3 regions of the Arthrobacter sp. Y3221159 genome follow, and region 3 is predicted to be linked to each of the others. Evidence: riboswitches for the same ligand, from Rfam matches in the RefSeq annotation. Region 3 holds a riboswitch; each other region holds the start of a gene.

Region 1 (9,404 bases), on a different contig from region 3:
ACGCCGGCACTCAAGGACGCCGTCCAGCAGGCGTCCAGCGGGGCGGACCAGCTGCACACCGGTGCCGCCACTCTGGCAACCGGCGGACAAGCAGCCCTGGACGGCACTGCCGGCCTCGCCGAAGGCGCCCGGAAGCTGGATGCTGGTGCGTCCCAGCTTGCCGCGGGGGCTGCCACTGCCGCCGATGGCTCACGTTCGCTGGCGGACGAGCTCGGCAGGGGTGCGGGGCAGGTACCCAACCCGGACGATGCCCAGAAGAACAACCTGTCGCGGGTGATGGCCGATCCTGTCGCCGTCAGCAACGTTTCCCAGGCGAAGGCCGACTCCTATGGGGCGGGGCTTGCACCGTTCTTCCTTACACTGGCGCTGTGGATCGGCATCTTCATGCTGGTGCAGGTCATGCGGCCCATTACGCAGCGGGCACTGGCATCCAACGCGCCGTCCTGGAAGATCGCCGTCGGCGGCTGGCTGCCGTTCCTGGCGGTGTCCGCGGTCCAGGCCACCCTGCTTACACTCGTGGTGAACCTCGCGCTGGGGCTGAACCCGGTGCACCCGGTCCTCATGTGGCTGTTCATGCTGGCGGCGGCCACGGCCTTCAGCGCCCTCATCCAGGGAATCGTGGCGCTGCTGGGGTCGCCGGGCAAATTGGTGGTGCTGATCCTGCTGGTGCTCCAGCTGGTGTCCTCCGGCGGCACGTTCCCCTGGCAGACCACGCCGGAACCCCTCCATGTGGTGCACCAGGTACTGCCCATGGGATACGTGGTCACGGGCATGCGGCACCTGATTTACGGGGCCGACCTGTCCATGATCCTCCCCACGGTCCTCGGACTCCTGGGCTACACCCTGCTGGGGGCCGTCCTGTCCACACTGGCCGTCCGCAGGAACAAATACTGGACGCTGAAGACGCTGAAACCGGAGATTGCAGCATGACCTCCGGGCCGCCGGCGCCAGCAAAAGGGCAGCGGCCAGGACGGACCACGGCTACCCGGCAAAAACTCTTCGACGCGTCCATGGAGCTTATTGGCCGACGCGGAGCCGCCAACGTCACCGTGGACGAGATCGCCCACGCCGCCGGGGTGTCCAAGGGCACCGTCTATTACAACTTCGGCAGCAAATCGGAACTCATCGCGCAGCTGCTGCGGCACGGCGTGGACATCCTGAAGGCACGGCTGCTCGAGGCCGGGACAGGGCCGGCACAGGATCCGCTGCAGGCCATGGAAGCCATGATCGGCCAGGCCATGGACTTCATGGCCGAGTATCCGTCCTTCGCCCGGCTCTGGGTGAGCGAGAACTGGCGGACGCCCAGCGAATGGCAGGGCACCTTCGCGGTGCTGCGCGGCGAGCTGCTGGCCGTCATTGCCCAGGCCGTAGACGATGTGGCGCAGGCGTACCCTGTGGACGAGTCCGTGTCCCGGGGCAGCCTGGAGACGGCAATCTTCGGTGCCTGCTTTGTGGTGGGGCTCGACAGGCAGACCTACAACCCCGAGCGCAGCCGTGACCAAAGTGTTGCAGCAATCATGGCCATCATGCGTGGCTACGTCCTGCGGCAGCCTGCTCCTCCGGAATGATGGTGCACGTGCGCCACATGGGGAAAAGCGGAAAGTTCGCGGTCATCGCCGGCATCGTTGCCGCGTTGCTGCTCGTGCTCACGGGGATGACCCTCGCCGAGCCGGTGTTCGTCGCGTTCCTTGGCGTGCTTGCCCTTGCGTATCTGTCCGCCGTCGGCGAGGTCCTGGTGCGGGGCCGCCGGCTGGTATTGCTGTGCGTCGGGGCCGGCACCAGCCTCACTGTCGGCCTTGTCCTGGCGTTCCTGAGCACGTGGGAGCTGGCGTTTGACGGCCAGTCCACGTTCCTGGGCACGCCGGTGCCCACCAATGATCCAGACAACTACTTCTTCGGCGCCGGGGTGTCCTTTGTGGCAACGTTCCTGGTCCTGTTCATTGGTGCCGCCTGGCCTGCCGGCAGAAGGGTGGCGCCTGCCCGGCGGCCCGCTGCGAAGCGGCGGCCTGCCGCTGCTTCCCGCCCGGCGGCCACCAAGGGCGCTGCATCCAGAGGCGCCGGACCTAAAATCGCGGCAGCAAAGGGCGGCGCGGCAAGAAGCGGCACGGCTCAGCGCGGCTCCGGATCGCGGACCACGTCGCGCGTACCCCCGACAGCCAAGCGGCCGTCGTCGTCCGCGGATCCAGCCCGCAGGCCTGCGCCCAAGCCCGGAGCCGGTTCCACCCCGCGGCACTGACGCCACCCGCCCAGGGTCAGCACCGCCGTCGCCACTCCGCACAGGAGCAGCAGGCCGCCGGCCAGCTCGGTGGGCGTCGGCACCTCCCCCAGCACAAGCCATGCGGCGGTCATCCCCACCACGGGGACCAGCAACGTAAACGGCACAACGGCCGACGACGGGTGGCTGGCCAGGAGCCGGTTCCAGATGCCGTAGCCCACCAGTGAGGCAAAGACGGCGGTATAGAGCGCGGTGAGGATGGTGGGCGCCTGGAGGGTGGCGAGCGTGGCGAGTACCGCGTCCGGGCCGTCCACGAGGAGCGAGAGCGCGGTGAGGGGTACCGGGACCACGGCGCCGGACCAGACCACCAGGCCCAGCCCCGAGGCTGCCTTCGCTTTCCGGGCGATGACGTTTCCCGCCGCCCAGGACAGGGCCGCAGCGAGCACGATCAGGAACGGCAGCAGGGGTGCAACGGCACTCCGGCCCGCGCCAACCACGGCGAGGCCCGCCACGCCCAGGACGACGCCGGCCAGCTGCCTGCGGTTCGGCCGCTCGCCAAGGAACGCAGCGGCGAGGAGGACGGTCAGCAGTACCTGGGCCTGCAAGACCAGGGACGCCAGGCCGGCCGGCATTCCCAGCGCCATGGACAGGTAAAGGAGGCCGAACTGGCCCGCACTCATGAAGAGCCCGACGCCGATGATCGCCATCCAGCTGACGTCCGGTTTCCTGATGAAGAAGATCCACGGCAGGACCACCAAAATGAAGCGCATGGCCACGAACAGGAGCGGGGGCACCTCCACGCCGCCCGGGTGCAGGCCGATGTCGATTGCCACGAAGTTCAGGCCCCACAGCACGGCCACCAGCACTGCAAGCAGGGAGTCCCGGAGATTCACGCTCCCTACTCTGCCAGAACCACCCGGCCGGAACGGGGCTAATGGGCGCGGGGCACCTTGAACTTGGTGATCCTGGCATCCTGCCCGTCCAGCTCCGCCCAGGGCTTTTCCGTCTCCAGTACGGTGAGTGCGCTGGTGGGGAAACGGGTGGCCGCGTCCATATAGGCGTCGTGGTCGGAATCGCGGGAGGCGAGGTGCATGGCCAGGTCCTGCACGCCCGGCAGGTGGGAAATCAGCATAAGCGTTGTCACGGTATCCGGCACATGGTTGATGACAGAGAGCATGCGGAGGGCGGAGGCGGCATACAGGCCGTCCTCCAGCTTCGGCGTGGGTGCCTTGTCCCCCAGCTCCGAGCACACCCAGGTGCAGGTCTGGCGCGTACGCAGGGCGCTGGAGCAGAGGATGAAGTCCGGGACGATGTTGTGCTTGAGCAGCCAGCGCCCGGCCAGCGGCGCCTCCCGGTGGCCGCGCTCCTCCAGCGGCCGCTCGTGGTCGGGCACACCGCCGGGCCAGTCCGCCTTGGCATGGCGCATGATCACAAGGCGGCGAAGATGGTGCTCACTCATGCCCCAAGCTTAACGAACCAGCACCCGCCCCAAACGGGGACGGGTGCTGGTTGGAAGACCTGGGGTCAGATCGAGTATTCAGGAGCGGCCCAGACCACTACTTCCGGGTGCTCGTAGAATCGGTAGCCCTGGCCGCGGACGGTGCGGACCGTGTTGGCGAGGCGGCCCAGCTTGGAGCGGAGGCGGCGGATGTGGACGTCGATGGTGCGCTCGTTGGGCACTTCCTCGGCGTTCCGCCACAGGCCTTCGAGCAGTTCGTCGCGGCCCACGGTGCGGGTGCCGTTTTCCACCAGGTAGTTGAGGAGCTCGAACTCCTTGAACGTCAGGTTGAGCGATTCGCCGTCGAGGTGGACTTCGCGGCGGGCAAGATCGATCAGGACACCGGACGGGCGCGGCTCCTGCGGCTGCTGCGGACGGGGCGTCTCGGTGCGCTGGCGGGAGTTCACCGTGGGGTCGCCGAAGGTGGAACGGACGACGTCGAGCGCCGAACCGGGGGTGCCCGCGGGGGCAACGGCAACGGCTGCATAGCTTTCGGCGCCGGTTACCAGGGACTGGGCGTAGGCGCGGATTTCCTGCGCAAGCTTGGCGATGGAGGTGCCGGCAGCCGCAGCGGTTTCCTCGTCGATGCCCATGTACAGGACGAACCCGCGGGCAACATTGTCATTGGCCACCGGGCGGACGGCGTTGGGTCCTGCCACCACGGGCGTGGGTGCCGTTACAGGAGCGGAGTCAGCCGTGGGAACGGCGCGGAGCTGCCCGTAGGAGTTGGGGTTGTAGCCCTGCGGCGCGTAGCCCTGGGCTGGGAAGCTGCTTCCGGAAGACGGCGAAATTGACGGGCGCGGACCAAATCCGGGGCGGAGGCCGGAGGGCTGGCCTGCCTTGGCGGCGTTACGGACAGAGATGTGGACGTATCCGGATGCAACAGACATGGATTGCTTACCTCAATGTGAATGGCCGCCATCGCGGCTCGAATGCTGGGTTTCCCCGCAATGCGGACTGGGGAGGGGCGCCCGACGCTGGGCTGGGGGGCGAATGCCTAAGAACTTCGATGGGTGGAGAAGGTCAGGCGTGCATTCGACAACAGCGCATGTCGGCAGCAGCTGATGTGCTGGGCCAATATTCTGCGGCTGCAGGTGCTGTTGAGTTCTTGTTCACATTGGAAGTGTGCAGCGTAACAATGGCAACTTGCAAGTAACAATGGATCGAATCGTCCGCATTGTGAGACGAAATGCTCTATTGTGGCGCAGATCACGATTCTGGCGGAAGCTAAAGAATAACATTCGTTATCCGATTTGCCGCCACAAATAGGGCTGTTGGCAGAATATTCTTCGCGAAAGGCGACTCCGCGAAGTTTTTTATTCAAGTGAGTGCGAATTGCCAAAATCGCCCCCTACTGCCCCGGCGCGTGTCCAGCGGCGCGCGGAGCAAGGGAAGAAATTTTCCCGCAAGCCCGCGTTTATCGGCCCGCAGGCCCAGGATCAACTCCGCTCCCTGCACCTGGCCCACGCGTCCGGGCCGAATACCTCCCGGCCGCGAGCGCCGTATGTACGGTCGATGGACTGTGACCACTGGATGCGATGCTCCCAAGTTCGACGGCTTGAACTGCCGCGCAGGCTCCGCCCGCCCACACCGGAGGTCCAGGCGCTGTTACTCATCGCGATGGACGCCGCCCAGGACCGCCCCGTTTGGGTGAAGAGGCCGGCCTCGGCCGCGGAGGGAACCAGCGGACGGGACTTGTCCAACGCAATGAATAGACAGGCCCACGAAGGGAAGGTCACGGCCGCATCACAGCCGGGCCAGACGCATAGCCCTCCACCTGCCCTTATGCGCCGACTGGCACAAGTCGACGCGCCGTCATCGTGATGTCCGTTACCTAAATGTGACTTAAGCGCTGAACTCCTGTAGCGTCGATTGGGTACGGTTCCCGTTCGGGCCGTATATCCGGATGACGCCAAGCTCTGCCACTTCCCGGATTCCGCTTGATCGAAGGCAGAGGCGGGGGACCCACCGTCCCGGGCACTGATTTGCCCTTGGGGTTAAGCCAGCACGTGATATTTCCGTGCGGCCGGATGCCCTCATCCGAACCCGACAGCTAACTCCGCAGGTGTGAGAGGCGATTCATCATGTTTACATTCCCGGCTAAACCGCGCCCGAAACAGGGTTCCGACAGCGATTCCCAGCGTTCGGAAGGCAAGAAGTTCACCCTCGGCAAGCGTGCCGCGGTCCTCGCAACGTCCGGTGCGCTGCTGGTAGGCCTCGGCGCCGCCGGCCAGGCGACAAATGCTTTTATTCCGGCGGCGTCCACCACAAGCACCACGGCGGCGGACTCCGATGCGCAGATGAGCATCGAAAAGAGCGAGATCCGGTCCCACCCGGCCGAGTCTCCCGCCCCCGCCGAAATCAACGTTGTTCCCCAGGCCGCCGAGCCGGCCCCCGCACCCGCGCCGGAGCCCGTCCCCGCGGCTGAGCCTGCTCCGGCACCCGAGCCCGCTCCGGCACCTGCACCCGAGCCGGCTCCTGCACCCGAGCCGGCTCCCGTCGTCGCGGTCAACGACCCGGCAGGCGCGCAGGCCTACGCCGCCGGCCAGCTTGGTTCCTACGGCTGGGCCCAGGACCAGATGCAGTGTCTGGTGACGCTCTGGACCAAGGAATCCGACTGGACCACCACGGCCACCAACCCCAGTAGCGGCGCCTACGGCATCGTCCAGTCCCTGCCCGCCGAGAAGATGGCCAGCGCCGGTGCGGACTACCTCACCAACTACCGCACACAGATCAACTGGGGCCTGAACTACATCAAGGAGCGCTACCAGTCCCCCTGTGGCGCGCTGAACTTCCACTACGCCAACAACTGGTACTAAGCCGCTGCTGAATTTCACCGGCCCTCACGCTGTCCGTGCGTGAGGGCCGGTGATTTTTGGGCTTAAGAGTCCCGTCCCGGGATGTACTGCACCGCCCACCTGTTGCCGTCCGGATCGGCGAAGTAGACGAAGTGGCCCCAGTCCTGCACGTCCACGTCGCTGACGTCGACGCCGTTCTCCTTGAGGTGGCGGTGCGCGGCTTCGATGTCGTTGACCACCAGCTGGAGGTTGGAACCGGTCCCCGGAGGGGCGTCCGTAAGTCCTTCACCAATGCAGATGGAGCAGGCCGAGCCCGGCGGAGTCAGCTGGACGAAGCGGATGGAGTCGGTGGGCCGCTGGTCGAAATCGGCGTTGAAGCCAACCTTGTTGACGTAAAAATCCTTGGCACGGTCCACATCGGACACAGGGACAAACACGAGTTCAAGTTTCCAGTCCATGGGCTCAGGCTACGGCTGCACCCCTTGTCTTGGAAGGCTTGAACCTCAGCCGGCGATGCCGTACAGGCGGTCGCCCGCGTCCCCGAGCCCGGGAACAATGTAGGACTTGTCGTTCAACTTTTCGTCGATGGATGCCAGGACAATCGTCACGTTGGCGTCCGCGAGTTCCTCTTCCAGCTTGGCGAGGCCCTCAGGTGCGGCCAGCAGGCAGATGCAGGTGACGTCCGAGGCGCCGCGCTTGAACAGGAACTTGATGGCCTCGCGCAGGGTTCCGCCGGTGGCGAGCATGGGGTCCAGGACGAAGATCTGGCGGTCGGTGAGGTCTTCGGGAAGCCGCTCGGCGTAGGTGATGATGTCCAGGGTTTCTTCATCCCGGGCCATGCCGAGGAATCCCACTTCGGCGGTGGGGACGAGCTTGGTCATCCCCTCGAGCATGCCCAGGCCGGCGCGCAGGATGGGTACCACCAGCGGGGTGGGCTTGGTGAATGCGGTTCCCACGGTGCTGCTGACGGGCGTTTCAATGGTGACGGGTTCGGTGCGGACTTCGCGGGTCGCCTCGTAGGCGAGGAGGGTCACCAGCTCTTCGGTCAACTGCCGGAACACCGGGGACGGGGTGTTTTTGTCCCTCAGGACGGTGAGCTTATGGGCGACGAGCGGGTGGTCCACAACGAGAGTTCGCATGCGTCAAAACTATCACCCGGCGTTGTCCTTCCCGTGCCCGCCGGGGCCGTCGTGATGCAGGGCATCAACCACCACATCCCGCACCACTGGATGCTCGAAATCGGGTGCCGGGCCCACGTGCTCCCGCCGCCTGATCATGTGGAACAGCCGGTGGGCAAGTATGACCATCAGCACCCACGCGAGGCCCAGCAGCCAGCCGGCCATCACGTCCGTGAGCCAGTGGTGCCCCAGGTATACCCGGCTCAATCCCATCGCGATGATGAAGATCACGCCCGTTGTGATGGCGGTGATGCGGACCCACAGCTTGAAGAAGTGCAGGCACAGGATATAGAGCAGCACGCCGATCACCACGGTGGTGTTCAGGGTATGGCCACTTGGAAAGGACGGCGTGGTTTCATACGGTGGCACGGCCTCCGTATGTTCGGGACGGGTCCGGCCCACCAGGCGCTTGCCGATCGTGGTTGCCGTGGTGGACACCGCGGCTGCACCGCCAACCAGGATCAGCGGCCGCCAGGACCGGCTCAGGAACGTGAGCCAGGCGGTGAGGATGCTCGCGAGGATGGGCATCCCGACCCCGCCACCGATGTTTGTGAATGCGGTGACGAAGGCGTCCGTTTCGGGGTTCCGCAGTGACTGCGAATAGTCGAGTGCAGGAATATCGAGGCTGGCCAGGCCTTCCTCATCCACCACGTCCGAGTACACCTCGGCGCCCAGCAGTGCCATGGCAAGCACAAGGGTTCCACCGATGATCAGGGTCAGCCACAGGGCGGCATATGGTTTGAACCATCTGTCCACGCGGTCACGGACGGTGCTCATTTGTGCCTCCCGGGGCTGGTCGTCACGGGCTCAGGGTATCCTTCGAAACTATCATTGAGCCATGGTCTCCACTGGAACACACGACACGTGGATGGGTCTTGCCCTTGCGGAGGCCCGCCGCGCCCTTGCAACAGAGGATGTGCCAATCGGCGCCGTGGTGCTGGGGCCCGACGGCGCGGTGCTGGGTTCCGGACGCAACCAGCGGGAGGAGCTTGGGGACCCCACGGCACACGCCGAGGTGGTGGCCATCCGCCAGGCAGCGGAGCGGCTGCGCGAGCTTGCGGCCCGCGACGGCGGGAAGGCCGACGGCTGGCGGTTGTCCGACTGCACGTTGGTGGTCACCCTTGAACCGTGCGCCATGTGTGCCGGCGCTATCGTCCTCGCCCGGATTCCCAGGGTTGTCTTCGGTGCCTGGGACGAGAAGGCGGGCGCCGCGGGATCGGTGTTCGACGTCCTCCGCGAGCGCCGGCTCAACCACTGGGTGGAGGTTTACTCCGGGGTGCGGGAAGCCGAATGCGCGGAACTGCTCCGTGATTTCTTCGCCGGACACCGCAGCCGTCTGTAGCGGGAAGTCCTACTCCGCCGTCTCCCCGGGCTCCAACGCCTCCAGGACGACTCTTGCCGTCTGGTCCCACCCCGGCAGCCGGTCACGGGCCGCCAGCGCGGCCGCCCGCCATTCGTCCCTCGTTGCCTGGTCCCGCAGCCAGTGGCGCAGGACGCCGGCGAGCCTCGCGGGGTTCTCCCGGTCCCCCGGCACAAGCGGTACGGCCGCGCCGGGAAGCCGGGCGCCGCCGTCGTCCTTCACCAACCGTGCCAGCCCGAGCGCTTCCTCTGCACCTGTCCCCTGCCGCACCACCACCGGGATTCCCCGTGCCAGTGACTCGGTGACCACCATGCCGAATGCCTCCACACGGGACACCAGCAGGCTGAGGTCCGCG
Region 2 (9,404 bases), on a different contig from region 3:
ACACCCACAGAACTGGAGGGAATCCGCGAAGCCGAAGGCGCGGCACTGCTCGAAGTGGTGCATAAGGGTTCGCCGGACTTTCCCATCGACAGGGTCTTCCCGTTCCTGGCCGTCTTCGCCGTGGCCAATACTGCGTTGATCAACATGCTCATGGCCAGCCGGCTGATCTACGGCATGGCCCGCCAGCAGGTCCTGCCGCGCCCCCTGGGCAAGGTCCTGCCGGTCCGCCGCACCCCGTGGGCGGGCATCGCCTTCTCCACGGTCCTGGCGCTGGGGCTCATCCTCTATGTGGCCAGCGATCCGGAAAGCAACATCGTCGCCAACCTTTCCGGCACAACGGCATTCCTGCTGCTGTGCGTCTTCACCGTGGTGAACGTGGCATGCCTGGTGCTGCGCCGGAAGCGGGATCCGAACCGTAAGGTCTTTTTCACCTCGCCCGGCCCACTGCCCCTGGTGGCAGCCATCCTGTGTGCTTTCCTTGCCGGCCCATGGGTGGGACGCAACGTGATCCAGTACGAGATAGCCGGCGGGCTGATGGCAATCGGCGTGATCCTGTGGCTTGTCACCTGGCTGATCAACCGACGGACCAACCGCGGGGATAGGGTTAACCCATGACTACCGCTGCAGAATCAACGGTCATCCTCGAAAGCCGTTTCGCCAGCGAACTGGCAGACATGGCTGTTCCCTGGCAGGCGGAGGAAGCTCCGGAGCCCCGGCTCCTGGTCTTCAACGACGCCCTCGCGGAAGAGCTCGGGCTTGATGCCCGCTACCTGCGCAGCGCGGAGGGGGTGCGGTTGCTGCTGGGCAACCACGTGCCGGAGGGGGCAGCGCCGGTGGCCCAGGCCTACGCCGGGCACCAGTTCGGCGGATACTCACCCCTCTTGGGGGACGGGCGGGCCCTCCTGCTTGGCGAGATCCTGGACGCCAACGGCCGCCTGCGCGATATCCACCTCAAAGGCTCGGGCCGCACACCATTTGCGCGGGCAGGTGACGGGCGTGCCGTCGTCGGGCCCATGCTCCGGGAATACCTCGTCAGTGAGGCAATGCACGCGCTGGGGATTCCCACCACCAGGTCTCTCGCCGTCGTCGGCACCGGACGCCTGGTGCGCCGGGACGAGATGCTGCCCGGGGCAGTCCTGGCTCGGGTGGCCAGCAGCCACCTGCGGGTGGGGAGTTTCCAGTATGCGCGGGCCACGGACAACCTGGAGCTGCTGCGCCGCCTGGCGGACCACGCCATCAGCCGGCATTACCCCGCCGCCGCGGAAGCTGAGAATCCGTACCTTGCGCTTTTCCGGGCGGTGGTGTCGGCCCAGGCCGCGCTGGTGGCGCAATGGATGCTGGTGGGATTCGTCCACGGCGTGATGAACACGGACAACATGACCATTTCCGGCGAGACCATCGACTATGGGCCCTGTGCGTTCATGGACGACTTCAATCCCGCCGCCGTCTACAGTTCCATCGATGTGGGCGGGCGGTACGCCTACGCCAACCAGCCTGTTATTGCCGAATGGAACCTGGCGCGCCTCGCCGAGTCGATCCTTCCGCTGATCAACGAGGACCAGGAGCAGGCCGTCGCTCCCGCCGTGGAGGCGCTGGGCGAATTCCGCAGGCAGTACAGCGATGCTTGGTTCGACGGGATGAGGACCAAGCTGGGCCTGCCCGCCAGCCCCGCCGGAAGCCCTGAGGCCGAAGCGGCATCCGAACTGGTGGACGGGGTGGTTGCGATCCTGAAGGACGGCCCGGTGGACTACACGCGGTTCTTCCGCAACCTGGGCGAAGCAGCGCGCGGAAATGAAAGGCCTGTCCGGGGCATGGTCATGGACCTGGCAGCATTCGACGCCTGGGCCGGGCGCTGGCGGTCCATGAAGCCGGATGCGGACCGGATGGACCGGGTGAATCCCGTGTACATTCCGCGCAACCATCTGGTGGAAGAGGCGCTCGCTGCGGCCACCGGCGGCGACCTGGAGCCGCTTACCAGGCTCCTTGAAGCAGTGGGCTCCCCTTACGAAGAGCGACCCGGGCTGGAACGCTACGCCGAAGGCGCGCCGGAAGATTTCGGCAAGTACATGACGTTCTGCGGCACGTGACAGGCTGCGCCGCAAAGTGGCGGGGGGTCCCGGTGGCAACACGTTAACACGGCAAGGGCGGCAGCCGGGGTCTTCCCGGCTGCCGCCCTTATGTGCGCAGCTCTTGGTGCGGCTGCTTCAGTTGCGCGGGGTAACTACGCTACCCGGACGAAGGAAGCTCCGCCGAGCCAGCTGATGGAGTGGACTTCGGTCTTGTAGCCGTCCACGCCGCCGCTGACAACCTGGCCGTCGCCGGCGTACACGCCCACGTGGCCTGCAGTGATCACCAGGTCGCCGGGGGCGGGGGTGCCCACGGTGGTGCCGTACTGGTAGAACTGGCCGGGAGCCAGGTCACCGACGGACTTGCCGACGGAGCGGAGGGCCTTCTCCACCATGGCGGTGCAGTCCTGCTGCACGCCCAACTGGCCGTAGGCGGAAGCCAGGATGGCTGCACCCGTGCCGGTGCCGGTCGCGGCAGGTGCGGGGGCCGGGGCCGGAGCCGGGGCAACGGCCGCGGAGGCATAGTTCATGGTGGAGCCGGTGTTCGCCAGGGCAGGTGCGGCCTGGGCAGGAGCAGCGGCAGGTGCCACGTAGCCGGCGCCCGGAATGGTGATCTGGTCACCGGGGTAGATGATGGTGGAGATGTCCAGGCCGTTGGCGGCCAGCACATCGTTCAGGCTGACGCCGTGAGCGGCCGAGATGGCGCCCAGGGTGTCTCCGGAAACCACGGTGTAGACGTTGCCGGCGGCAGGGGCTGCGGCAGCGGGGGCAGCCACTGCGGCTGCCGGAGCGCTGGACGCCTGGACGCTAGCGGTTTCGGTGGTATCCGGGCCGGTCACGCCTGCATGGGCGGGAGCTCCAACACCGAACGCAATGCCGGACGCAGCGGCAACTGCGAGCATCGGACGGCTGAGCGTCCGTGCCTGGGACTTTGCGGAAGCAGCCAAGCCCTGGAGCGCGATTGAGCGGGCCGGAGTTGCGCGGTGACGGGCGGTAGGGAAATTTTTTGACACGTGTGATCGCCTCTCCCATGCCTGCGGGGTGAGCTGTCGGGTTCGGGTTGGAGATACCCGGCCGAAGGCAACCGCCCACAATGGACGGAGGCGCTATCGACTTAACCCCAAGGCCGTAACGGCCGTGGAAACTTGGTTCCCCCGTCCCTGCCAGCTGGAAAGCGATTGAATCCCGGGTCAGTGGCAGGGCTCGGCATACTGATGGGAATGTCCCGATTGGGAGGGACACCTGAAGACCATAACCCGGCCCCGGAGCAATTGTCACGTTTGGGTAACATACGAGGCGCTTCTATCAAATTAAGCAAACGTCTGGAGGTACTAGCACACCTTTCTGACCTCGCGTGATATTTTGCGGCTGGCGTCGCCTGTTATTTATGTCACAAACTTATTAAGGTAGCGGCGGGAGGTCGCCCAACCCTCAACCTAGTGTTGAAACCCGCTAAGCTTCGGAGCTATGCGCCTGATCGGAAGCATGTTCAAGCCCCCGCTGCTGGGAGGGCTGCTGGCACTTGCCCTGGCCGGCCCCGCTGCCCTGCCTCCGGCGGCCGCGGATGAGACTCCGCCGGGCGGGTACCCATCGTGGGAAGACGTTCAGAAGGCGCAGCAGTCTGAAGCCGGGAAGGCGGCCGAGATCGAGAACATCACAGGCCTGCTTCAAGGCCTGCGGTCCGAGTCCGAAGCGCTCGGGACGGCCGCCGTGGCATCCGCAGCCGACTATGCACTGGCGGATGCCGCCCTGCAGTCCGCAACGGCCAGGGTGGATGCCCTTGCAGGCCAGGCTGCCCAGGCGGACGCGGAGTTGCAGCGGCATCAACAGGCCGTTGGTGCGCTGGCCGCCAGATCGTACAAGACCGGCGGAACCACCATGGGATTCTTTGTGGCACTGGAAGCTTTGGAGAACAACAGCATCCACGGGCTCAACGTCGTTGAGGTGGTGGGAGCCAAGACCGCGGATTTGGTCAGCCGGGCGGAGGCCGCCGGCAAAGCCACCGCTGCGCTGGCGGAGCAGGAAAAGACCGCCAGGGCGGAGCGCGAACGCCTGTCCGGGGAGGCGAAGGCCAAGCTGGACACTGCCCGTTCCGCCCAGGACGCGGTGGCCCGGCAGGTCGCCGAAGAGCAGCGGCGCAGCGGAGAGTTGACCGCGCAGCTGGCGTCCCTCAAGGGCACGACGGCGGCGCTCGAGGGCGAATACCGGCAAGGCCAGGCGGCGCTTGCAGCCTATGAGGCGGCGCAGGCTGCCAAGCGAGCGGCTGCCGAGGAGCAGGCCCGCCGGCAGGCAGCTGCAGATGCTGCCCTTGCCGGTGCTCAAAGACCTCCCGCTCCGGCAAACCCGGTCCCGGCAGCGCCGGTGCCAGCGAATCCCGCGCCGCTAAATCCGGCCCCGGTAAATCCTGCTCCCGTGAACCCGGCCCCGGCGAACCCCGCCCCCGTTGCCCCGGCGCCTGCAATCCCCGGCCCGCCCGCCGTCGTCGTGCCCTCCGTTCCAGGCGGCGCAGTCAACGATCCCGCTGCGGCCAAGAGCTACGCCTCCGGCCGCCTTGCAGCCTACGGCTGGGGCCAGGACCAGTTCCTGTGCCTCGCCCAACTCTGGACCAAGGAATCCAACTGGCTGACCACCGCCACCAACCCCTACTCCGGGGCCTATGGGATTCCGCAGGCCCTGCCGCCCGGCAAGCTGGGAAGCGCCGGCAGCGACTGGCTTACCAGCTACCGTACGCAGATTGAGTGGGGGCTCGGGTATATCCGGGACCGCTACCGTACACCCTGCGCGGCGTGGGACCACTCCGTAGCCAGGAACTGGTACTGAGAGGCGCGCTAGGCTTTCTCCATGCCAGATTTTGAGCGGTTCCGGGTGCTGCTCGAGGAGGAGCGGAAGCGGAAGGCTGCACTGCTTCCGGACCTTCGCGCGGACATCGCCTCGGCCAGTTCGGCACGGCTCAATTCAAACGTCGATGACGAACACGATCCCGAGGGCGCCACGATCGCTTTCGAGCTGTCCCAGGCGGCCGCACTCCTGAAGCAGAGCGCCGCCGGCCTGGACCAGGTGGAGGCCGCCCTCGCCCGGCTGGACGCCGGAACCTATGGCACCTGCGCCGTCTGCGGCGAAGCCATTGCCGAGGGCAGGCTGGAAGCCCGGCCATGGACCGCGTTCTGCATCAACCACGCCGCGGCAGGCCGGCAGTGACAGCGGGGCCGGACATCGTTGCCGCGGCGGCGGAATTCATCGACCGTACGCTGCAGAACGAGGGCTCCTGGTACCGCGCGGACGACGTCGCCACCCGGCTGGGCGGGGTCCTCGCCTCCTACGGAGCCTCCGTGGGCGCTGTCCGGGGAACCGTCCGTGATGCGCTGCGGAAATTCAAAGCCCTGGACCACGATGCCACGGTCCAGCTGGCCTCAGTCCTCTGGGGCCGGCCCAACCCTGGCGCAAGGCCGGTCTTCGAGCGGCGGCTGGCTGCCGTGGTGCTGCTCCAAGCCAAGGCCGGATGGCTCCGCCACTCGGACCTGACCCGGATCGAAGGGTTCCTCCGCTCCGCTTCCACAGCGGAACTGGAAGGCCCCCTCGTGGCCGATGTGGTGGCGCCGCTGCTTGCCGGGCTGCCGGAGCGCGACAGGCAGCGCGCCGATGTGGTGCTGGCGCGGTGGGCCCAGGACCCGCACACCAGCCTGCGCCAGGCTGCAGCAGTACTTGGGCAGCCGCCAGGCGCCGGCTTCCCGCCCGGTCCCAACACCCCCCGACAAGGAGACATCCATGAACGATCCCTATGACCTTGAACGCTTCGTCGCTGCACAGGACAGCGGCGGGACATATGAGCAGGCCTTGTCCGAATTGCAGCTGGGCAGCAAGAGCGGCCACTGGATGTGGTTCGTCTTTCCGCAGATCGCCGGGCTGGGGCAGAGCGCCACCTCGCGGAAGTATGCCATCAGGTCACTGGACGAGGCCCGGGGATACCTTGAGCACGACGTGCTGGGTCCGCGCCTGCTGGAGTGCGCACAGGCCCTGACCAACCACGCCGGGCGCACGGCCGAGGATATTCTGGGCGGCATTGACGCCCGCAAGCTGCAGTCGTCCATGACGCTGTTCCTCCGCGCGGCGCCCGGCGAAACGGTGTTCAAGACCGTTCTTGCACAGTTCTTCGACGGCCAGCCCGACGAAGCCACCGATGAACTGCTCGCCGGGCAGGACCAGGCATAAGAACTACGGGGTGGGGCTGCCGCCGTTGACGTTCAGCGTCTCGCCCAGCACAAAACTGGACTCGGGCGAGGCCAGGAAAACATACGCCGGCGCGAGTTCTGCGGGCTGGCCGGCGCGGCCCAGCGGAGTGGACTGCCCGAACTCCGGCAGCTCCTCCTTGGGCTGGCCGCTGCTGACCTGCAACGGAGTCCAGATGGGTCCCGGCGCCACGGCATTGACACGGATCCCCTTGGGAGCGAGCTGCTGGGCCAGGCCTTTGGTGAAGTTGTTGATGCTGGCTTTGGTGGTGGCGTAGTCCACCAGCGTCGGGGAGGGGTTGTAGGCCTGCACCGAGGTGGTGTTGATGATGGTGGACCCCGCGGGCATGTGCGGAAGGGCTGCCTTGGTCAGCCAGAACATGGCGTAGACATTGGTCTTCAGCGTGTGGTCAAACTGCTCGTCCGTGATGTCCGCGAGGTCCTCCTGGGCCACCTGCTTTCCGGCGTTGTTGACCAGGATGTCCACACCACCCAGGACGGCCACCGCGGTATCCACCACGTCACGGCAGACAGACGGGTCCTTGAGGTCCCCGGGAACCTTCACGGCTTTGCGTCCCGCGGCTTCGATAATGCCCGCAATCCTGGCAGCGTCCTCCTCCTCCTGCGGCAGGTACGACATGACGACGTCGGCCCCCTCCCTGGCGAACGCGATGGCCGCGGCGGCACCGATACCCGAATCCGCACCGGTGACGATTGCCTTCCGGCCTTCCAGCCGTCCCGTGCCGCGGTAAGTTTCCTCACCGAGGTCCGCCTTGGGCGTCAGCTCCGCGTCCAGTCCCGGCTCGGGCTGGTGCTGCTCCGGCGGGGAAATGTGCTCGTAGGCGGTGACCGGATTCCGGAAAGTGTACTGGTCTGTCATGGCGGTCCTCCTGCTGGGTGGATTCCAAGAAGCTAAGTATGCTTACCGTCCCAGCCTAGGCAACCGGCGGCCACCTGCCAACCCGGAACTACTCCCGCGCCACCTCCACCAGGCGCACCTCCGCCAGCCGGCCGCCGTCGACCTTTGCTGTCATGTATGTGCAGGCGGGCTGGCGCCGGCGGTCCGTGGGCGAGCCGGGGTTGAGCAGCCGCAGGCCTGCCGGGGACGTGGTGTCCCAGGGGATGTGGCTGTGCCCGAAGACCAGGACGTCCGTGTCCGGATAGAGCGCCTCGCACCGCAGCTCCCGCCCCTTGGCCTGCCCGGTCTCATGGACCATGGCAAACCGGATGCCGTCCAGGGTGATGTGCGCGGTTTCAGGGAGGCGGGCGCGCAGGTCCGGCCCGTCATTGTTCCCGTAGACGCCCACCAGGTACCGGCTGCGTTCCTGGAATTTGTCCAGGACCCCGGCCTGCACCCAGTCACCGGCGTGGAAGACCACGTCTGCGCTTTCGACGGCGGCCCACACCGGGGCGGGCAGGTCTCTGGCCCGCTTGGGGATGTGGGTATCGGCAACCAGGACGATGTTCAGCGGCATAGGGAAATCCTGCCACGCTGGGCCTGTTCCGGTTCCCGTGAGAGTCGTAATCTGGGGGCTGGGAGGTGATTGCCATGGAGGCAGCGCAGGGCGACCGCATTATCGTCCACGGCCGGCATGTTGGATCCACGGACCGCCACGGGGTGATCCTGGAAGTGCGGGGACAGGACGGAACCCCGCCTTACCTGGTCCGCTTTGATGACGGGCACGAAACCATCATGTATCCCGGCGGTGATTTCGCCGTCGAACGCCCGCACGGCAACTGACGCCCGGCGTGTGCTGGGCCCGGGCATGATGTACCTGTCAGACTGGGCTGATGGATCATTCTCTGGCTTCCGCAGCGTCCACCACCCCGCCCCTCCGCACCGGTCCCCGGGATCCGGGCGACGCCTGGGTGGAGGGGGACCGCGGACGCTTTTGGGGGCGTTTCGGTGCGGCCGGCCTTCTTGCGTTCGATCCGCCCAGGGGGGTGCTGCTGCAGCACCGCGCGGTCTGGAGCCATAACGGCGGAACGTGGGGGTTGCCGGGTGGAGCGCTCCACCAGGGCGAGGAGCCCGTGGCCGGCGCGCTGCGGGAAGCCCAGGAGGAGGCGGCGGTTCCGCCGGAGGGTGTGGACGTGCTGTTCACTTCCCTCCTGGACCTGGGCTACTGGTCCTACACCACGGTGGTGGTGCTGGTGCGGGAGCCGTTCGACCCGGTGATCAGCGATCCCGAGAGCATCGAACTGCTGTGGGTCCCCCTTGACGAGGTGGAGCGGAAGGAACTGCACCCCGGCTTCGCTGCCGCCTGGCCGGACCTGAGGCGACGGCTTGCTGGCGCCGGCCCGTATCCCGGCGGCGCTTCCTAGTAGTCCGGACCGTATTCCGCCGTGACCAGGATGGGCAGGTGGTCCGAGTTGCCGCGCGGCAGCGTCTCTACGTTCTGGATGTCCAGGCCCAGGGACGTGGCAAAGTCGAAGTGGCCCTTGAATACCTTGTACCTGGTGTAGGTGCGCCGGTTGCTGAGGGAGAGGGCATACCCGGAGTTCTTCATGTGGATGTCCAGGTTCTTGGTGAAGAACGGGTAGTTGAAATCGCCCACCATCAGCGTCATCAGGCCTTTTCCCATGCTGAGCAGTTCGGCATGGGCAGCGTGGATCTGCTTGCGCCGGAGCGAATTGGAGGCGGTCAGCGGCGCCGCGTGGAACGAGCCGATCACCAGTTCATGCTGGGTGTCGTTGTCCATCACGCGCACCCCAATCAGCCGTTCGTGCGCCGGAGCCAGGACCCTGTCGTGCATCGACTTCTTCAGGGCGAAGGATTGGGTGTCCAGTGCGGTGAAGCGGCTGGTGCGGTAGTAGACGGCGAGGCCCAAGCGGTTTCCCTTCGTGACATGCGCCAGATGCAGCGGCCCCAGGGTTTCGGGGAGGTCCGTGGCATCCACCTCCTGGAGGCAGAGGGCATCGACGTCATGGTTCCTGGCCAGGGCAAGAAGCTCGCCGCTGGCTTTGTGTTTGCGGAGGTTGTAGCTGATGACGCGCATGGAATACCTCTTTTCGAGGTCGCTGACAGGACCAGTTCCTGAGTCTAGTCCGCTGGCATCATCCAGTCTCAAACATTTCGCTGGCCCAGCATTTCGCGCCGGACCGCTGCTGCCGT
Region 3 (9,404 bases):
GACCGAATGTCACATTCAGGTCACGGCTGGTCACGTCAATTCGAGAGTCAGCAACCATTTGACTAGAGCCAGCCCGTCGGATCCACTACTTCGCCGTTGACCTGCACCTCAAAGTGCAGGTGGCATCCGGTGGAGGCTCCGGTGGTTCCGCTCAGTGCCACAACCTCGCCGCGCGAGACCGTCTGGCCCTCAGTCACATTGAAGGACGACAGGTGGTTGTACGTGGTCTCCAGGCCGTTTCCGTGGTCGATCACCACACGGTTGCCGCCGCCGAACTGGTGCCAGCCTACAAACGTCACGGTGCCGGTGGCGGCCGCGAGAACTGAGGTCCCGCACTGGGCAACGTAGTCCTGCCCGCGGTGGAAGTCGCCGGAACCACCCGTGATGGGGCTGACGCGGTAACCGAAGGGCGAGGCTGTGGTCAGCGACGCCAGCGGGGCGCCCAGGCTTCCGGTGGATGCGGCGCGGGAAACAGCGCCGGCGGACTGGGCGCTCAGGAGCTGCTTGAGCTTGCCGTCCGGATCCGCCTGGGTCACTACGGCCGAGCGGCTGAAGTCGATCTCCGCTCCGGCTTCGGCGGAGATAGCGGGCTGCGGGGTCACAGCGGTGGCCGCAACAGGCGCAAGGCCCGCCCCGTCGGTGGCCATGACCGGGCTGGTGGCCGGAACAGTCACGGTGAGCACCAGACCGGTGGCAGCCAGTGCCATGCCGGCCTTCTGGCCGATGCCGCTCGCCGAGGCGAACTCGGTGATTTGCCGGAACGGACCCCGACGGCGCCGCGCATCACGGTGGAGATCGCGGGGGCGCTCCGTGTGGATGACTTCGGCGACGCGCGGTGCCGAAGCGGGGCCAGCGGCGCGGCGGCGCCCCCTGGAGGTCTGCATGGACAAGAAGGATTCCTCTCTGGAAAGCCTGCGAAGTTAGCTGTCGGATTCGGGTCAGAGAGTTCAAAGACCCGGCCCGCCGTAAGCAAGCTTCGGCACAGAGATATCCGCTGAGGGATTCCTTCACTGGAAGAGGCTTGCTGCTGACGGACTTCACCCCAAGGCAGTCCCCCGCTGCCGCTTGTGGTTCCCCCGCCTCTGCCAGTTAGTGACTCGTGCTCCCGATCCGCTGGCAGAGCTCGGCTCCGGATCAGGTAACGCTTTTGTATCAACGCTTGGTTCAACTATAGGGGCTTAAGGCCCTAGGTAACAATTCCGTTATCTTGGCGTTACCGGCGTCACACCGGGTGGTCCGGCCTTCCTAGCGAACGTGAACGAACACGTGCGCGGCAACCTCCGGCGGAAGTTCCAGAGCGCCTTCAATGCCGGGCACGCGGACCGAGATGTAGTCGCCCACACGTTCAAGGGTTACCGCCGCGCCTGGGCGGATGCCTCCCTCATCGAGCTGGGACAGCAGTTCCGGCTCCACCTGGATGGGCTCTGCCAACCGGCTGACCGTGACCTCCGACGCAGGCCCGTAGGACTTCATGGCTTCCAGGAGGCTCGTCACCGTATCGCTGGAGGCAAGTGCGGGCTGGCCACCAAGTGCGGCAAGGCCCGGAATCGGATTGCCGTACGGCGATTCGGTGGGATGGTCCAGCATCTCGTAGATGCGCCGCTCCACCCGCTCGCTCATCACGTGCTCCCAGCGGCAGGCTTCGTCGTGCACATAAGCCCAGTCCAGCCCGATCACGTCGGCCAGGAGCCGCTCGGCCAGGCGATGCTTGCGCATGACCTCGGTGGCGCGCTTGCGGCCGACTTCGGTGAGCTCCAGGTGCCGGTCGCCGGAGACCACCACCAGGCCGTCGCGCTCCATCCTGCCGATGGTCTGGGACACCGTGGGACCCGAGTGGCGCAGGCGTTCCGCGATACGGGCCCGCAGGGCAACGATGTTCTCTTCTTCCAGTTCCAGAATGGTCCGAAGGTACATCTCCGTAGTGTCGATCAGATCCGTCATCCAGCTCAGCTCCTCGAGCGCAGTACCTTGCGTTGTCCCACCGTATCGCTGTTCACCGCGACGTAGTCCGTTGGCTAGCTTAGCCTATTTTGACTTAGTCCGAATAGTTGGAAGCCGCCTGGCAACCCGTCTCAGTAGCTGGACTATGACGGTCCCGGTTCCCGCCGAATCAGCTGTTCAGGCAGAATGGGAAAGGCCTTCGATGCAGTCATTGCCGACTGCGCGCCAGCGACCATCCACCCGTTCGGACCTAAGCGCGTCCACGCCGAAATTGGAGCCCCCGTGAGCGAACCAAGCATCACTATTCCTGCCGATCTCCTCCCCAAGGACGGGCGGTTCGGCGCCGGACCTTCAAAAGTCCGCCAGGAGCAGATTGATGCGCTGTCCGCCGCATCGAAGAACGTCCTGGGCACCTCGCACCGGCAGGCTCCGGTCAAGAACCTCGTCGGTTCAGTGCGCGAGGGCCTCAGCCAGTTCTTCCGCGCCCCGGAAGGATATGAGGTTATCCTGGGCGTGGGCGGTTCCACGGCGTTCTGGGATGTTGCCAGCTTCGGCCTGGTGGAGCAGAAGGCCCAGCATTTGTCCTTCGGTGAGTTCGGTTCCAAGTTTGCGGCCGCCACCAACAAGGCACCGTTCCTGGACGCCTCCTCCATCATCAAGTCCGAGCCCGGCACCCGGCCGGTGGCGCAGGCAGAGGCCGGTGTGGACGTGTATGCCTGGCCGCAGAACGAGACCTCCACGGGCGTGTACGCACCGGTCAAGCGGGTGGCAGGCGCGGATGAGGATGCACTGGTGCTGGTGGATGCCACCTCCGCAGCCGGCGGCCTGGACGTCGATGTGGCTGAGAGCGACGTCTACTACTTTGCCCCGCAGAAGAACTTTGCCTCCGACGGCGGACTGTGGCTTGGCCTGTTCTCCCCTGCTGCGCTGGAACGCGCCGCACGGGTCAAGGCAAGCGGCCGCTGGATTCCCGATTTCCTGGACCTGCAGACCGCCATTGACAACTCACGCCTCAACCAGACGTACAACACCCCGTCCCTGTCCACCCTGGTGACATTGGACGCCCAGGTGCAGTGGCTGAACTCAAACGGCGGGCTGGACTTCGCCGCGGCCCGGACAGCCGACTCGGCAGGGCGCATCTACAGCTGGGCCGACGCCGCCGAGTTCGCCACCCCCTTTGTCGCCAACCCGGATGAGCGCTCGAACGTCATTGCCACCATTGACTTCGACGAATCAGTGGATGCCGCCGTCGTAGCCAAGGTCCTGCGCGCCAACGGCATCGTGGACACGGAGCCGTACCGGAAGCTGGGCCGCAACCAGCTCCGGATTGCCACGTTCGTTGCCATCGAGCCTGACGACGTCTCCGCACTGCTGGCCAGCATCGACTACGTGGTGGGCGAGCTCCGCAAGTAGCCTTTCCTTAAGTACGACGGCGCCGCCCGGGTTTCGCCCGGACGGCGCCGTTTGTGTATCCCGGCAAGGGGACGTTCAGCAGTTACTCGCTGCCGGCGTCGTTCGCCGTCGCCTGCGTGGCAGGATCATCCGTGAAATCGGCATCGGCGGCGTCGGATTCCGTGAAACCGGCATCGGCGTCAGGTTCGGCAACAGCAGCGACGGAAACTGCCGGTGCGGTTTCTTCAGATTCGGAGGCTTCCCGTTCCTGCTGCTGCTCGTCCTCCGGACGGACGCGCTCAGCCCACGGCACCCATTCAGGAGCGAGGATCGAATCCTCGGACGGCAGCAGGCCCAGCTCGCTAACGGTGACCACCTTGGAGCGGGAGTTACGGGTTACCACCGCATACCATTGCCAGCCGGCGTAGCCGGCGAGCTTCGACTCGAACAGGTGCGTGACCAAACGGTCGCCTTCGCTCTTGGCTGCGAGGTGCCGCCCGATGTCCCCGGCGGCCGTGATGCCCTCCAGCGCGGTGCGGGCCGTATCGACGGCACCGGCAAGGAAGGCGTCCGGCTTGCCGGTCCGCCATACCGGCACGCCTGCCCGGCGCTTTGGCGCGTTCCTGGCTACCGCCGGGGCTGTTCCCGCTGCAGGAGCCGTCGCGGCACCTGCAGCGTCGTGCACCTGCGTCTGCGGCTGTTCAGCTTCCGGACTCATCGGCTGCTAAACGTCCAGCTCGTCGGCAACCTTACGCAGGGCAGCCGCGATTGCCTTGCCCTTGTTGCCTTCCGGGTATTTGCCTTTGGACAGCGTGCCGGACAGATTGTCCAGCACGCTCACCAGGTCCTGGACCAGCGGTGCGAGGTCCCGGGCGGCGGGCCGCTTTGCCTTGGCGATGGACGGCGTCTTGTCCAGAACCCGCAGGCCCAGGGCCTGGGCGCCCTTGCGTCCGTCGGCCACGCCGAATTCCACTCGGGTGCCGGCCTTGAGCTCCGTCACGCCCTCGGGCAGCGACGATTTGGGCAGGAAAACCTCCTGGCCGTCCTCGCCTGCCAGGAACCCGAAGCCCTTGTCCTTGTCATACCACTTGACCTTGCCGGTAGGCACGTAATCAACCTTCTTCTGCTGTCATGAGACACGGCCAGCCGCCACCGCATCCGCATTGTTGTGCGGGTTCAAGGTATGGCTGCTCTAAACCGTGTTGGTCTATATCCTTCAAGGTTATCCTGCCCGGTGCCCTATTCACGCTTCCAACAGGGCCGGGCAACAGCGTTCACGCCGGGTGCCCGGAGCGCTGTAGCGTTACATTCATGACACCCTCGCGCTACCGGCGGCCCATCATGATCGCGGCCGCAGTCATTGCAGTGCTTTCCCTGGTGGCCGTGGGAGCAGTGATGGCCCTCGCTTTTGCCGGGTCGGTGGCGCCGTCATTGGTAACGTACGCGGCACTGTATGGCCTGCCGGTAGCGTTTCTCCTCATGCTCTTCCTCGTCCTGGACAGTGTTGCCGGGCGGCGCCGGGCAGGAAAGCCGGACCAGCGGTAACGTTGGGACTGATGTCCCTCATACGCGCGCTCGGCAAGGATCTGGAATCACGCAGCGACGACTCGTTGCGTGCGCTTTTCGCCGCGCGGCCGGACCTGATCTCCCCTGCTGTTCCCGATTTCTCCGCCCTCGCTGCCCGCGCAAGTTCCCGGGTCAGCGTCCAACGGGCCCTTGAACGGCTCAACCGGCCACAGATGCAGGTGCTGGAAACCCTTCACCTGTGCACCAACACGGATACCGAGCACAGTGCTTCGGCCGCGGGGCTGCGCAAGATGATCTCCGGTGCCACCGTGGCCACCGTCGAGCAGATCCTGGCCGGACTGCAGGAACTGGCACTGGTACACCGGGCGGCCCCGCCGCACGGGACGTCCGCCGCAGGCACCAGGCAGCACTACTACCTGCCGGTCGGGTGCCTCAAGGATGTTGTGGGACTCTACCCGGCCGGCCTTGGCCGGAGCTACACGGAACTGGTGCGCCTCCAGCCGGCGTTTGCCCAGCGCGTGGTCCAGCTGGTCTCCGAGCTGCACCACAGCGGCGCCGCCATCCAGGATGCAACCACCCCCATGGAGGCCGCCCTCGCCCTGCAGCACTGGACGTCCTCCCCCGAGGCGCTGAAGGGCATCCTCGCCGGTGCGCCGGAACGGACGACGGCGTTGCTCGGCAGGTTCCGCAACTGGGCCATGGGTGCCGTCCCCCAGGCGCAACGCAAGGCTTCCGTCACGACGGAAGGTTCCGACGTCGGGCCGATTGACTGGCTCCTGGCCCGCGGCCTGCTGGTACCGCTCGATGCGGCACACGTGGAACTGCCGCACAGCGTGGGACTGTCCCTGCGCGGTGGCGTGATCATCGACGACTTCGCCCTCACACCGCCCGTTCCGGAGCTGGGCCGGACCACTGCCATGCTGCGGAGGAATGCGGCGATGAGCGCCATTTCCGAAACGCTGCGGCTGGTGGGCGAACTTCTGCACGCCGTACGGGAACAGCCCCTGATGACGCTGCGCAGCGGCGGGGTGGGGGTACGGGAAACCCGCCGGCTTGCCGATCTGCTCCGCGTTGAGCAGGCGCGGGTTGGGTTGCTGCTGGAGCTGTGCGGGCTCGCGGGCCTGATACGGCTGGATGTGGACTCGTCGTCCTGGGTCCAGCCGCCGGAGCTGGAGTGGCTTGGACTGCCCCGGCAGGAGCAATGGCTGTGGCTGGTAAACGCCTGGCTGGCCAGCGAGCGGGTCCCGTCCCTGGTGGGCCAGCCCGTCAATGGCGCCCAGGGGCTGCCGGCGGCACACCGCACCGCCTCCGGCAGCACCATCGTGCCGCTGTCCGCCGAGCCCCAGCGCCCCGACGCCCCGGTGATCCGCAAGCGCATCCTGGAGATACTGCACGAACTCACCACCGAAGCCTCGGCGCAGGATGGAGCGGCTCCCGTGCTGGACACCGCCGCCGTCCTCCAGCGCGCCGAGTGGGCCCAGCCCCGGATGGCGCGGCGGTTCAGCTCGCTGATCCGCGGCGTCCTGGCGGAGGCCGAACTGCTTGGACTGGTGGGGTCCGGGGCGCTGACGCAATTGGGCAGCGCCTTCGCGGAGGACCGACCGGACGCGGCCCTGTCGATCCTGGGAGAACACCTTCCGGCTGCCTTGAACCATGTGCTCCTGCAGGCGGACCTCACCGCTGTTGCACCCGGATACCTCGCCCCTGAACTGACCGAAAAGCTCCTTGTCATGGCCGACGCCGAGGGCCAGGGGCCCGCCACCATCTACAGGTTCACGGACAGTTCCATCCGCCGCGCGCTCGATTCCGGCTATGACGCGCCGGGGCTGCTGGAGTTCCTGCGGGAGCACTCCGCCACCGCCGTACCCCAGCCGCTCGAGTACCTGGTGGAGGACACCGCCTCACGCCACGGCCGCGTGCGCGTGGGGCAGGCGGCCAGCTTTATCCAGAGCGAGGACGAGGCGGCCTTGCTCGAGCTCCTGTCCGGGCCCAAGGCGGCCGGGCTGGGGCTGGTCAGGATTGCGCCCACGGTCCTCATCTCCACGGCACCGCCGCGGCAGGCAGCCCAGGTTCTGCGGAGCCTGGGGCTGTCCCCTGCCGTGGAAGGAGCTGAGGATCCTGCCATCCGGCTCCGGAGGAACCCCGTTCCGCAGGAAAGCCTCCGGCCCGTCTATACGCCGCCCCGCTCGGCTCCTGCTGATGAAGACGTGGATGCCCAGCTGGCGGTACTGCGCCAGGCGGGTGCCGCCGTCGTACGCCATCCCAGCGGTGACCAGGCCGGTGAAGTGGCCACCCAGCTGGGGCTGGAGGTACTGCAGCGGGCCATCCGGCTGAAGCAGCGGATCAGCATGAACGTGGTGGACAGCCTTGGGAATGCCAACCTTGAAGTTGTTGTTCCCCTATCCGTAAGCGGCGGACGCGTCCGGGTCTTTGACCCAGCAAAGGAGACAGAGCGCGTCCTGTCCATCCACCGGATCATCGATGTTGAGGCTGCGGAGGAACTGCGCCAGTGAAGGACTCCCCCGCGTGAACGACGGACCCCTGATCGTCCAAAGCGATAAAACCATCCTCCTTGAGGTGGACCACGAGCTGGCCACCGAGGCGCGGCATGCCATCGCCCCGTTCGCGGAGCTGGAACGGGCACCCGAGCACATGCACAGCTACCGGCTCACGCCGCTGGGCCTGTGGAACGCCCGCGCCGCGGGACTGGACGCGGAAAAGGTGCTGGACACCCTGCTGAAGTACTCCCGGTTCCCCGTGCCGCATTCGCTGCTGATCGATATCGAGGAGACGATGTCCAGGTACGGCCGGCTCCGCCTGGAAAAGGATCCCCAGCACGGCCTGGTGATGCGAACGGACGACTACCCGGTCCTGGAGGAAGTAATCAGGGCCAAGAAGATCCAACCCCTGCTGGGGCCCCGGATCGACGGCGAAACGGTGGTGGTGCACGCGTCCCAGCGAGGCCAGCTCAAGCAGCTCCTGCTCAAGATCGGCTGGCCCGCGGAGGACCTGGCGGGTTATGTGGACGGCACACCGCACCTGATCGCACTGAACGAGGACGGCTGGCAGCTGCGGCCCTACCAGCGGCTGGCCAGCGAGAATTTCTGGGCCGGCGGCAGCGGTGTGGTGGTGCTGCCCTGCGGTGCCGGCAAGACCCTGGTGGGGGCGGCAGCCATGGCCACCGGTTCCACCACCACCCTGATCCTGGTCACCAACACCGTTGCGGCACGGCAGTGGAAGGACGAGCTCCTGAAGCGCACGTCCCTGACCGACGACGAGATTGGTGAATACTCCGGCTCCGTCAAGGAAATCCGTCCGGTCACCATCGCCACCTACCAGGTCCTGACAACCCGGCGCGGAGGCCTGTATCCGCACTTGGAACTGGTGGACGGCCACGACTGGGGCCTGATCATCTACGACGAAGTCCACCTGCTGCCGGCCCCGATCTTCCGGATGACGGCGGACCTGCAGGCGCGCCGCCGGCTCGGGCTGACCGCCACCCTGGTTCGGGAGGACGGCCGGGAAGGCGAGGTGTTCAGCCTGATCGGGCCCAAACGCTACGACGCACCCTGGAAGGACATCGAGTCCCAGGGGTACATCGCCCCTGCCGACTGCGTGGAGGTCCGCGTGGACCTGCCCAAGGATGAGCGGGTGGCGTACGCCATGGCGGACGACGCCGACAAGTACCGGCTGTGTTCCACCTCCGAGTCCAAGACACAGGTGGTGGAGGAGCTGGTCGCCCGGCATGCCGGGGAACAGCTGCTGGTGATCGGGCAGTACATCGACCAGCTGGATGACCTTGGGGGGCGCCTGGGAGCGCCGGTCATCAAGGGCGACACCTCCGTGAAAGTCCGCCAGCGGCTTTTCGATGAATTCCGTGCTGGAGACATCCAGACGCTCGTGGTGTCCAAGGTTGCCAACTTCTCCATCGACCTGCCCGAAGCCTCCGTGGCCATCCAGGTGTCCGGCTCCTTCGGGTCCCGGCAGGAGGAGGCCCAGCGGCTGGGGAGGCTGCTGCGGCCCAAGAAGGACGGCCGGGCAGCCCGCTTCTATTCGTTGGTGGCGCGGGACACTTTAGATCAGGATTTCGCAGCGAAGCGCCAGCGGTTCCTGGCCGAACAGGGCTACGCGTACCGGATCATGGACGCCAAGGACGTCGGCCAGCCCGGCTAGGGCTAGTCGTGCAGGGCGGCGGTGCCGGGTGCACACTGGAGTAATGCACTCCAGCAAAACCCCTGTGGTTCCCCTTCCCGGCCAGGAATCGGTGTGGGACTATCCGCGGCCGCCCAGAGTGGAACCAAGCAACGAGCGGATCCGGATCATCCTGGGCGGGGAACTGGTCCTGGACACCACACACTCGCTCCGGGTGCTTGAAACGAGCCACCCGCCCGTCTACTACTTTTGCCGGCAAGACTTCCGGCCAGGATCCCTCATCCCTGCGGAGGGCAGCAGCTTCTGTGAGTTCAAGGGCACGGCCAGCTACCTGAGCGTCCTCGGCGGCGGCCTGGCCGCGGAAAGGGCCGCGTGGTTCTATCCGGAGCCCA

What was found. Region 3 has a riboswitch for cyclic di-AMP ahead of AC5RT3_RS13415 (M23 family metallopeptidase). Riboswitches for the same ligand answer to the same signal wherever they lie in the genome.
Region 1: linked by a shared signal. The riboswitch ahead of AC5RT3_RS04320 (aggregation-promoting factor C-terminal-like domain-containing protein) and the one ahead of AC5RT3_RS13415 (M23 family metallopeptidase) in region 3 are both predicted to bind cyclic di-AMP.
Region 2: linked by a shared signal. The riboswitch ahead of AC5RT3_RS16585 (LysM peptidoglycan-binding domain-containing protein) and the one ahead of AC5RT3_RS13415 (M23 family metallopeptidase) in region 3 are both predicted to bind cyclic di-AMP.

Annotation. Positions count from the first base shown of each region.
Region 1 covers NZ_JBNHFC010000003.1:44,391-53,794, forward strand. Annotated here, with positions in the region: gene AC5RT3_RS04295 (YhgE/Pip family protein) at 1-930, shown strand, start outside; gene AC5RT3_RS04300 (TetR/AcrR family transcriptional regulator) at 927-1,568, shown strand; gene AC5RT3_RS04305 (EamA family transporter) at 2,110-3,108, opposite strand; gene AC5RT3_RS04310 (SixA phosphatase family protein) at 3,147-3,674, opposite strand; gene AC5RT3_RS04315 (winged helix-turn-helix domain-containing protein) at 3,740-4,603, opposite strand; cyclic di-AMP (ydaO/yuaA leader) riboswitch at 5,633-5,792, shown strand; gene AC5RT3_RS04320 (aggregation-promoting factor C-terminal-like domain-containing protein) at 5,798-6,532, shown strand; gene AC5RT3_RS04325 (glyoxalase superfamily protein) at 6,595-6,969, opposite strand; gene upp (uracil phosphoribosyltransferase) at 7,015-7,650, opposite strand; gene AC5RT3_RS04335 (phosphatase PAP2 family protein) at 7,663-8,466, opposite strand; gene tadA (tRNA adenosine(34) deaminase TadA) at 8,528-9,031, shown strand; gene AC5RT3_RS04345 (glycosyltransferase family 4 protein) at 9,041-9,404, opposite strand, start outside.
Region 2 covers NZ_JBNHFC010000017.1:65,377-74,780, reverse strand. Annotated here, with positions in the region: gene AC5RT3_RS16595 (APC family permease) at 1-615, shown strand, start outside; gene AC5RT3_RS16590 (protein adenylyltransferase SelO) at 612-2,087, shown strand; gene AC5RT3_RS16585 (LysM peptidoglycan-binding domain-containing protein) at 2,222-3,079, opposite strand; cyclic di-AMP (ydaO/yuaA leader) riboswitch at 3,083-3,253, opposite strand; gene AC5RT3_RS16580 (aggregation-promoting factor C-terminal-like domain-containing protein) at 3,534-4,886, shown strand; gene AC5RT3_RS16575 (TraR/DksA family transcriptional regulator) at 4,908-5,264, shown strand; gene AC5RT3_RS16570 (DNA alkylation repair protein) at 5,261-5,848, shown strand; gene AC5RT3_RS16565 (DUF1810 domain-containing protein) at 5,832-6,275, shown strand; gene AC5RT3_RS16560 (glucose 1-dehydrogenase) at 6,279-7,172, opposite strand; gene AC5RT3_RS16555 (metallophosphoesterase family protein) at 7,261-7,767, opposite strand; gene AC5RT3_RS16550 (DUF1918 domain-containing protein) at 7,842-8,033, shown strand; gene AC5RT3_RS16545 (NUDIX domain-containing protein) at 8,084-8,614, shown strand; gene AC5RT3_RS16540 (endonuclease/exonuclease/phosphatase family protein) at 8,611-9,288, opposite strand.
Region 3 covers NZ_JBNHFC010000012.1:16,996-26,399, reverse strand. Annotated here, with positions in the region: gene AC5RT3_RS13415 (M23 family metallopeptidase) at 63-884, opposite strand; cyclic di-AMP (ydaO/yuaA leader) riboswitch at 895-1,114, opposite strand; gene AC5RT3_RS13410 (iron-dependent transcriptional repressor DtxR) at 1,246-1,941, opposite strand; gene serC (phosphoserine transaminase) at 2,224-3,354, shown strand; gene AC5RT3_RS13400 (DUF3027 domain-containing protein) at 3,437-4,051, opposite strand; gene AC5RT3_RS13395 (cold-shock protein) at 4,058-4,441, opposite strand; gene AC5RT3_RS13390 (hypothetical protein) at 4,645-4,878, shown strand; gene AC5RT3_RS13385 (helicase-associated domain-containing protein) at 4,890-7,373, shown strand; gene AC5RT3_RS13380 (DNA repair helicase XPB) at 7,387-9,033, shown strand; gene AC5RT3_RS13375 (DUF427 domain-containing protein) at 9,077-9,404, shown strand, end outside.